Regions from separate parts of the Neorhizobium sp. CSC1952 genome, predicted to be linked through region 1. Evidence: riboswitches for the same ligand, from Rfam matches in the RefSeq annotation. Region 1 holds a riboswitch; each other region holds the start of a gene.
The links. Region 1 has a riboswitch for cobalamin ahead of QTA58_RS03925 (aromatic ring-hydroxylating dioxygenase subunit alpha). Riboswitches for the same ligand answer to the same signal wherever they lie in the genome.

Region 1 (3,232 bases):
GCGGTCGCGCCAATCGCGGCCGTCACGCCAATCGCGGCGATACTGCACCAGGTTTATGCCCGAATTCGCCTCGATCCCGGCTGCCGGAGCGGCCGGCAGCGGCATTGCCCCGGCCGGCATCAGCGAGCCGAGCAGAACGGCGGCGGAAATGCCCGCGACCGCGATTTTCTTGAACAGCGTCATGTTGAACTCTCCCAACCCTTGGTCGACGTTTTCATTTCCTTCGCCGGCTCCGACAGCGCCTGCCATCGACGAACCGTAAGTTCCCCACGATACTAGAAAATTCATCCTGAATGCGTGATTAACGCACAAGCAACGGAAACCCGGCCCGGGCAGATGCCCGAACCGGGTCCCACATTCCAGCCTCGAAATGATCTTACCGGTACGGCGATACGCATTGCGCGCGAACGCCGGCACGCGGCACGTAGGTATTATCCGAAGCGCGGTAGGTCCGGTAGCGGCTTTCGCACCAGGCGACGTGCCGGCTGCCATAGCCGCCGCGATCGGCCGCGACCGCGCCGCCGATGATCGCTCCGGTGGCGAAGGCAGCCAGCGGGAACCAGAAGCCGTTGTGATACCGATAGCCCGGACGGCGATCGCGATAGCCTCGATAACCGCGATGCCAGCCATAGCGGTCGCGCCGCCAGTCACGGCGATCCCGGTACTGCACATCCGTCACGGGGTTGGCGAACGAAATGCCGGGCGCCGCGGGCATCTGGAAAGCCTGCGCGGGCGTAAACCCGGCAAAAGCGGACGCGGCGGCGATCGCGACCGCGGTCAGGCGTAAACGAAAAGATCTCATTCCTCATGTTTCCTTGTTCTGAATTCTGTTTAGGAAACAATGCAAAATAGAGTATTCCGTTCCTGGGAGAAGGGTTCTCGACGATCACGAATAAGCGATCAGCCTCGGAAGAAACCGGATCACGCAACGATCGAAAGCATCGTCTGATCGCCCTGAAGGCGATTGACCATGAAGTTCGAATACCATTCGACGAACTGCATGACGCCACCTTCGTGCACCGCCGAATAGGGCCCCGGCTCGTATGCCGGCGAGCGGATTCCGAAGGCGTTTTCCTCGACGATCTGACGGTCCTGGTCGTTGGTCATGTTCCAGACATGCGTCAGCTCTTCCAGATTGTAATCGACGCCTTCGACCGCATCCTTGTGAACCAGCCATTTGGTGGTGACCGCCGTCTCCTCCGGCCCGATCGGCGTGACGCGGAAGGAGACCGCATGGTCGCCCAGCATGTGGTTCCACGTGGTCGGATAATGGAAGAGCAGCATCGTACCGATCCCGTCGATCGCCACGTCGTCGGAAAGCCTTCGCTGCACGGCGCTCCTCCCGAACATGGTATAGCTTTCGGCGCCTTCGATCAGCGGCATGCGGGCCACACGGAACTGGCCGTCCGGCGATATCCTGAACTCGCTCGGCAGATCGGCCGCCTCGCAGCGCTGCCAGTGCTCGAGGATGACCGGATCGTCGATCGCACCCGACACGCCCGTGACGGTCGGCGCCTCCGGGAACGTACGGCAGAGTTCCGGGTGATTGCCGGCGCAATGGTAACATTCGCGATTGTTTTCCCAGACGAGCTTCCAGTTGCCCTTCTCGATAATCGTCGACTGGTGGGCGACCTTGGCCTCCGACAGGCGATGCGGCGCCATGTAGGGCTCGATCGCGGCGCGGACGGGCGCGAAGTCGGGAGCCTCGTTGGCAAGGCAGATGAAGATGTAGCCGGCGACGCTCTCGCAATGGACCTTCTTCAGCCCGAACTGCGTCTTGTCGAAATCCTGGCCCATCTGCCGGGCGATCAGCAGCGAGCCGTCGAGCTCGTAGGTCCATTGATGGTAGGGACAGACGAGCCGTACCGCCGAACCGCTTTCCTTGGTGCAGACCCGGCTGCCGCGATGGCGGCAGGTGTTGTGGAGCGCCCGGATCTGACCGTCACGGCCGCGCACGACGACGACCGGATAGTCGCCGATCTGCAGCGTGAAATAGCTGCCGGCCTTGGGCAGTTCGCAATCGTGGCCGACGAACAGCCAATCGCGATACCAGATCAATTCGAGATCGAGCCTGTAATAATCGGGATCGGTATAAAAGGCCTGTTCGAGGCTGAAGCCTTCGCGGCGGTTCTTGAGCTGCCGCAGGACCTGACTGCGAATTTCCATCTTGCCTTCCTCGTCAATGCGGCCCTTGAGCAACCACGGAAGGACAGGGAAATACCGGCCGGCTCCGACCCGCAATCTCCGCGTCCCGAGCGCCCACCGCGATCGGTCAAATTCTCTCTCATCCCAGGCTGGTTTCCGGGCTCAGGAGCTGTCCCTTGCGGGACGGGCATGGCGCCTTCCCGGGCGGCCGTTCCGGCTCTTTCCCAGTGACTTCTGCCAGGCCTCTCAACTCCACCACCGTTGCGGGGGCAGCGCCGGGTTTCGACCGGCTTCCCAATTCTCCGCCCTCCCTAGCGAGGCGGCACCTTGAGCTTGCAGCGGATATAATCATCAGCCCCGCGTGTCGCATAGGCAACATTGCGACATCGGCAACCGCATTGACGACGGCTTCGGAAAACCCTCAAGCCCCGCGAAAGGAAAACCGGTCATTAAGGGGTGAATGTTACGGTCCCGCCATCGATGGGAGCAGCGCCACCATGCGGGCTACGGGAAAATTCCGCTATTACGAAGCTCCGCCGCCGAAGCCTCCTGCTCCCGCGGCGCCGAAGACGACCGCGCATTCGGAATTCCTGCGCACCGGGCGCATCGCCCGCAACAGCTCCATCTGGATGCCGGCGGAGCGGCGCTACGTCAGCTACGCGGAAGTCGCGGCACGCACGGGCAAGAAACTGGAAGCCGCCGGCGAAAAGAGCCACGAGCGGATCAACGCATTCCATCGGTCGATCCAGTTCCCGAAGATCATCTTCCACCGCACGCTCGACGAGCGCCCGCATCTCGGCTACTGCCATGTCACGGCGGCGAGAACGCTCCTTGCACGCCGCGTGCCGGTCAGCTGGTCCTTCTACATCGCCAATTTCTTCTCCGAGATCGGGGAAGAGGAGATATTTTTCGAACGCATCAGCACGACCTATTCGCGCATGTACTTCGCCGTCGCGATCGAGGGCGAGCCGGGCGAGCCATTCCGGATCGACCGCTCGATCCGCAAGAACGGGCTCCTGTTCCAGACCAGCGATCCGATGGAAGCGATCAAGAACGTGCTGACGCTCGGCGCATCGAGCAATGCGCT
Region 2 (3,232 bases), 1.2 Mb from region 1:
GCTCGTTCCCGCAGCGGCCTCTGCGCGGGACATCGCGGCCTGCGCGGCGCTTTACCGGCAGCTCAACAACACCCGCCAGGTGATCGGCAACACCGCCGAAATGCGGCGTTACGCGCAGCAGCTCAGCCGCCAGAACAGCGTCATCCGGCAGTTGCGCATCGAGATGCGCAGCGCCGGCTGCGGCACCGGGAGCATCATCGCCCTTGGCGATGCGGACAGCGAGATCTGCCAGGAAATCCGCGATCAGCTCCAGCAGGCGGAAGCGAACCGCGACGGCATAACGGACGAGCGAAACAATGCGCGGCAATTGGTGCAGTCCTCCGACGAACGCACCGCCATTCTCGCGGCGATCCGCTCGAACAGCTGCATTCCGTCCGACGTGGAAGAGGACCAGAAGGAACGGATGAAGGTGCAGGGTATCGAACTGCCGAAGGAAGAACCCTATTCCGGCATCACCAATCTGCGCACCACGCCGCCGGAACAGCCGCAGGCAGCGGCCGTCCAGCCGAACCTGCCGGGTCCGGAGCGTCCCTATGATCCGAACAGGAAGGTGCGGATGGTCGGCCCGCAATTCCTGCCCGAGGAAAACATCGATCTCGCCCATCCGAAATCGAGCGGGCCGCAGCCGCAGCAGTGATCAGCGGTTCTCCCATTTCTCCCTGAAGATCAGCTCCTCGAGCGGCAGGCGCTGGCGCCAGCCTCTGACCGCCAGTTCCGGCTCGGCATAAAGCCGATCGACGTAACCCAGGCAGAGCCAGGCGACGATCTCGATGCGCTCGGGAATGCCGAGCAGAGCGCGCACATCCTCGTCGCGGAAGATGCTCACCCAGCCGACGCCGACGCCTTCGGCGCGCGCCGCAAGCCAGAGGTTCTGCACGGCGCAGACGGTCGAATAGACATCCATGCGCGGATTGTGCGTACGCCCCAGAACGACCGGCCCTGCCCTGTCCGGATCGCAGGTCACGCAGATCGAGAGCGGCGCCTTGCAGATGCCTTCGAGCTTCAGGCTGCGATAGAGATCGCGCCGTTCTTCGGGGAACATGTCCGCAGCCTCCTCATTGGCGCGCGAAAAGGCGGCGAAAGCCGCTTCCCGCACCGCCGGATCGCGGATCAGGACGAAGTTCCAGGGCTGCATGAAGCCGACCGACGGCGCCGCATGGGCGGCGGCAAGCAGCCGCATCACGAGGTCGTCCGGCAACGGCTCGGGCAGGAACTGGTCGCGCACGTCGCGGCGCGTCCCGATCGCCCTGTAGACGGCCGCCCGCTCGGCTTCGGAAAATTCGCCGGCAGTAACGAGGCCGGGTTCGAAAAGATCAGGTCGCATCGTTTTCCCCAACAATGCAGCACCCCATGCCTGCGGCACAAGGAGAGCTTCGAAACCTGCCGCCGTCCGCGCGGATCGGTCTATCCCGTCAGGCCGGTCTTCTGACTTGGCTTCATTCGCCTGCGCCGCTGCCTTCCCGGAAAATTCCAGTGGCGTAGATCTCGCGGCCAAGCGTCGGCCTCACAGCGTCGGGCACGTTCCGGCATCTCACCGGATTCCCGATTCTCCCGCAGAAGCGGGCACCTGACGAAAGCTTTATGCCCGGAAGACCACAGCCGTTCAAGCCGCCGATGCGACGGGGAAATACCGCACATAGGCGAATTCATCGCCGTCCGGCGCCCAATTGGGCGAGTTCATCGTGCCCTGCCCGCCGAAAAGATCGAACAGCGTCTCGACATTGCCGCCGTCCATATCCATCAGCCGGACCCTGACATTCCGGTCGCGCGGGTGGTCGAAGACATCGGCGTCGTAGGAGACGAAGACGATCTTGTCACCCCTTGGTGATGGATGCGGAAACCAGTCGCCGTAATTGCTGTTTGTGATCCGCTCGGCCGGACCACCCTCGGCCGGCACGCGCCAGATCTGCATCAGGCCGGTGCGGCTGGAGTTGAAATAGATCCACTTTCCATCCGGCGAATAGTCCGGACCGTCATTGCGGCCTTCGCCGAAGGTGAGCCGCGTCTCCTCGCCGCCTTCGATACCGATCGTATAGATGTCAAAGACCTGGTCCCGGATGCAGCAATAGGCGAATGTCTTCCCGTCCGGCGACCAGCCGTGCCAGTAGGACGGCAGGTTCTTCGTCACCAATCTCGGCACGCCGCCTTCCGCCGACAGAACGTAGATCGCCGACTTGCCGAATTCCACCTTGTCCGAGACGGCAATCAGGGCGCCGTCCGGCGAGATGCCGTGGTCGTTGTTGCACTGCCGGGCAAAGCCCGTGTCCACCAGCTCGGGCTCGCCGTCGCCATCCGGTGACAGGCGGTAGATCGATCCCTCGCTGTTCAGCATCAGATAGCGTCCGTCCGGCGACCAGTTCGGCGCCTCGAACAGTTCTTCCGTCTGCCAGACCACGCGGTTCCGGCGGGTACGGATGTCGAAGACCTCGACCGAGCTGCGCAGCGCCATGGCCGGCTCCCCTACCGGTCCCTGAACCGGTTGGTGATCGGATAGCGCCGGTCGCGGCCGAAATTCTTCTTGGTGATCTTCACGCCCGGCGCCGATTGCCGCCGCTTGTATTCGGCGAGATAAAGCAGGTGCTCGATGCGGTGCACGGTCGCGGCGTCGTGGCCTCGGGCGACGATCTCCTCCGTGCCCATTTCCATCTCGACGAGGCATTCGAGAATGTCGTCCAGCGCCGGATAGGGCGGCAGGGAATCCTGGTCCGTCTGGTTGGGCCTCAGTTCCGCCGACGGTGCCTTGGAAAGGATGTTCTTCGGGATCACCTCGCCCGTCGGCCCGAGCGCGGTCGGCGGCAGGTGCCGATTGCGCCAGGCGGAGAGCGCATAGACCTGCATCTTGTAGAGATCCTTGATCGGATTGAAGCCGCCGTTCATGTCGCCGTAAAGGGTCGCGTAGCCCACCGACATTTCCGACTTGTTGCCGGTCGTCACCACCATCGAGCCGAACTTGTTGGAGATCGCCATGAGAATGGTGCCGCGGGCGCGGCTCTGCAGGTTCTCCTCGGTAATACCCTCGTCCGTCCCTTCGAAGAGTTCCGACAGCGCCGACAAGAAACCGTCGACGGGCTCGGCGATCGGCACGATGTCGTAACGGCAGCCGAGCGCTTTGGCACAGTCGGCCGCGTCCTTCAGCGAATCCTCGGACGTGTAACGATAAGGCAGCATGACGGTGCGCACCCGCTCCTCGCCGAGCGCGTCGACGGCGATCGCCGCGCAAAGCGCGGAGTCG
Region 3 (3,232 bases), 1.2 Mb from region 1:
GACCTGATCTTCAAAAACCTCCTCCACGGGATCGTCGTGGTCGATCGAGCCATCGGCCTGGCGCTGAGCTTCCAGTGCGTCATGGTCGTCGGCGACCCTGCCCTCCGCAAGCGCCACGCCGTCCACGACCGCAACGACACCGTCGACGGTGACGCGCGCCTTCACATCCGGCCATTGGAAGGCCTGAACGAGAGGCTTCGGCAGGGCGAGGCCGGAGGTTTCGATCAGAATATGGTCGACGCGCGGCTCGCGGGAGAGGATCTGGTCGATCGCCGGGACGAAATCGTCGGCGACGGTGCAGCAGATGCAGCCGTTGGCGAGCTCGATGATATTGTCCTCGGGGCAGGTCTCGATGCCGCACCCCTTCAGCACCTCGCCGTCGATCCCGACATCGCCGAATTCGTTGACGATGATCGCCAGCCGCTTGCCGTCCAGCTTCTCGATCAGGTTGCGGATCAGCGTGGTCTTGCCGGCGCCCAGGAAACCGGTGACGACGGTGCAGGGGACGCGATCGAAATTGACGCTCATGAAGGCATGTCCTCGTGATGATGGAAGGGTGGAATGCGGGCCGTCATGCCCTTGCCGCGCAGGCAGGCGGGGCGGCCGCGAAGGGGAAGGAAACCGCGCTCGTCCTCGGCCAGCATCATTGCACCGGTGACGATGTCCTCGACGTTTTCCGGCGCGAGATAGCCGAACACATAGGACCAGCCGGATCGGTGGTTGAAGGCCGCGCTCGGGCTTTTTTCGCAATTGGCAAGGCAGGTGACGGGTTTGACGGCAAGCGGCTTGCCGGCCGTCGCTTCCTTGAGCGCCGCTATCAGCGCCACGCCCGGGCGCATCTCGGCGTTCGATTCGTCGCGGCAGTTGGTGCACACGAAGATCGTCACGTCCGCTTCGTTTCCGGGCTGCTCGTCAATCATCATTCGTCACTCGGCCGCCTGTCCGCCACGTAAAACATGTCGGGGTGCGGGCACGTCCGGCTCTCGCCGGTTCGGCCGTGAACGAAATCCTCGACCCGGAGCACCCCGCCCGGCGAGCACGATGTCTTTCGACGGCAGGTCTCCTGGCTCGCGGGTCCTCGCCTCTGAGCCAGCCTTCCCGGATCGTCTCTCCAGTGGCTTCTTGGCTCGGGCTCTCCGCTTACAGTTGCGGGGGCAGCCGCGGCTTTGACCCTCATCGGGGTCGCACCGCATTCCCTCTTGACCTTCTCCGTTGCCGGAGAAGGACCGTCTCCCTTCCAAGTAAGCCCGGTCGCAGGTCCATGTCAATGGAGTGCAGCGGGTGTCGCAAAGGCGATTGCGGGAAGGCGGAATTCGGCTATAGTGGAGCGGTCGATGGTGCCCGGAAGGGCCGAGAGGGAATGCGGTGAGACGGAGGGACCCGTCGAACCCGCGGCTGCCCCCGCAACTGTAAGCGGAGAGCTTCCATCCAAATGCCACTGGGTTTTCCCGGGAAGGCGGATGCGAGGCGCCTGATTCGCGAGCCAGGAGACCTGCCTTCGGCAAACGGAACTTGAACGGCCCTCGGGTGGAGGGCGAAAGGACGAAACACATGGTCACGAATTCTGCCGCAAGTGCAGTCGGCGTTTCCGCTTCGAAGATCATCCCCCTCAGCATGACGGCTATTCTCGGCCTGTTCATCGTCGGTTTTGTCGGCTTCTCGCATCTGGAAGTCGTCCACAACGCCGCCCACGATACGCGCCACTCGCTGGCCTTCCCCTGCCACTGAGAGGAATTTCCAAATGTCGCTGTTTCGCAACATCGTCCTAACGGCGGTGATCGCCGGGCTTGTGGCCGGACTTCTGCTGACCGTCTTGCAGAGCTTCTCGACGGTGCCGCTCATCCTGCAGGCGGAGACCTATGAAAATGCCGGCGGCGCCGAGGCCGGTCACAGCCACAGCCATGAGGCTGCCCCGGCTGCCGGTGCCGCGGCTCCTGCGGCTGCCGAACATAGTCACGGCGAGGAAGCCTGGGCTCCCGCCGACGGTTTCGAGCGCTTCATCTACACTGCCGCCGCCAACATTCTCTCGGCAATCGGCTTCGGCCTTGTGCTGATCGCAATCTCGGAAGCCCTCGGAGGCCTCAAGGGCTGGCACGGCGGGTTGATGTTCGGCATGGCCGGCTTTCTTGCCGTCAGCCTCGCACCTGGCCTCGGCCTGCCGCCGGAACTGCCGGGCATGCCGGCCGCCGAGCTCGGTCCGCGCCAGGTCTGGTGGATTTCGACAGCCGTCTGCACAGCATTCGGCCTCGGCCTGCTCGCCTATACCCGTTCCGTCGTGTTTGCCGTACCGGCGATCGTTCTGCTGATCGCGCCGCATGTGGTTGGCGCCCCGTTGCCGCCGACGCATGAAACGGCGGTGCCGCTGGAGCTGCATGCCCGCTTCGTCAATGCCGTTTACGTCACCAATCTGGTGTTCTGGGCGGCGCTGGGCGCGCTTGCCGGCGTGGTCCGCGAACGTTTCCGGGCCGGCGAAGACGCCGCGGCGCGTCCGCTGGCGGGGCTGGCTCCGCGGTGAAGGAGATCGATCAGGCGGCAGCCGAACGCCATCGCGTCAAGATGGCGAACCGCAAGGCGGTTCAAGATGCCGAAGTCGCGGAGAAGACCCTCGAAAAGGGTCTTCTCATCATCCACACCGGTCCCGGCAAGGGCAAATCCACCGCCGCCTTCGGCCTGGCGCTCCGCATGCTCGGCAACAACCGGCGCGTCGGCGTGGTGCAGTTCATCAAGGGCGCCTGGTCGACCGGCGAGCAGCCGGCGCTCGCCGTGTTCGGCGACCGGGTCGTCTGGCATACGATGGGCGAAGGGTTCACCTGGGAAACGCAGGACCTGAAGCGGGACATCGCCGCTGCCGAAAAAGCGTGGGAAAAGGCGCTCGACCTGATGGCCGACGAGACGATCGGCCTCGTCATCCTCGACGAGCTCAATATCGCTCTGCGCTACGACTACCTCGATCTCGACAAGGTGGTTGCCGCGCTGCAGGCCCGGCGGCCCGACCTGCATGTGGTCGTCACCGGCCGCAACGCCAAGCCGGCCTTGATCGAGGCCGCCGATATGGTAACCGAGATGACGCTGGTGAAGCATCACTTCAAGGCCGGCGTGAAGGCCCAGGCCGGCATCGAGTTCTGAGCGATGGTTGCCCGATCTCTCATGTTTCAGGGAACGGGCTCGGATGTGGGCAAGTCGCTGGTGGTGGCCGGGCTTGCCCGCGCCTTCACCCTGCGCGGCCTGAAGG

Region 2: linked by a shared signal. The riboswitch ahead of bluB (5,6-dimethylbenzimidazole synthase) and the one ahead of QTA58_RS03925 (aromatic ring-hydroxylating dioxygenase subunit alpha) in region 1 are both predicted to bind cobalamin.
Region 3: linked by a shared signal. The riboswitch ahead of QTA58_RS09805 (CbtB-domain containing protein) and the one ahead of QTA58_RS03925 (aromatic ring-hydroxylating dioxygenase subunit alpha) in region 1 are both predicted to bind cobalamin.

What each region holds. Positions count from the first base shown of each region.
Region 1 covers NZ_CP128416.1:734,150-737,381, forward strand. The annotation lists gene QTA58_RS03915 (BA14K family protein) at 1-183, opposite strand, end outside; gene QTA58_RS03920 (BA14K family protein) at 377-802, opposite strand; gene QTA58_RS03925 (aromatic ring-hydroxylating dioxygenase subunit alpha) at 922-2,166, opposite strand; cobalamin riboswitch at 2,275-2,490, opposite strand; gene QTA58_RS03930 (DUF6656 family protein) at 2,643-3,232, shown strand, end outside.
Region 2 covers NZ_CP128416.1:4,411,766-4,414,997, forward strand. The annotation lists gene QTA58_RS21310 (hypothetical protein) at 1-637, shown strand, start outside; gene bluB (5,6-dimethylbenzimidazole synthase) at 638-1,324, opposite strand; cobalamin riboswitch at 1,398-1,586, opposite strand; gene QTA58_RS21320 (TolB family protein) at 1,604-2,443, opposite strand; gene QTA58_RS21325 (NAD+ synthase) at 2,461-3,232, opposite strand, start outside.
Region 3 covers NZ_CP128416.1:1,959,858-1,963,089, forward strand. The annotation lists gene cobW (cobalamin biosynthesis protein CobW) at 1-528, opposite strand, end outside; gene QTA58_RS09800 (DUF1636 domain-containing protein) at 525-923, opposite strand; cobalamin riboswitch at 1,036-1,246, opposite strand; cobalamin riboswitch at 1,319-1,515, shown strand; gene QTA58_RS09805 (CbtB-domain containing protein) at 1,552-1,728, shown strand; gene QTA58_RS09810 (CbtA family protein) at 1,742-2,515, shown strand; gene cobO (cob(I)yrinic acid a,c-diamide adenosyltransferase) at 2,512-3,126, shown strand; gene QTA58_RS09820 (cobyric acid synthase) at 3,130-3,232, shown strand, end outside.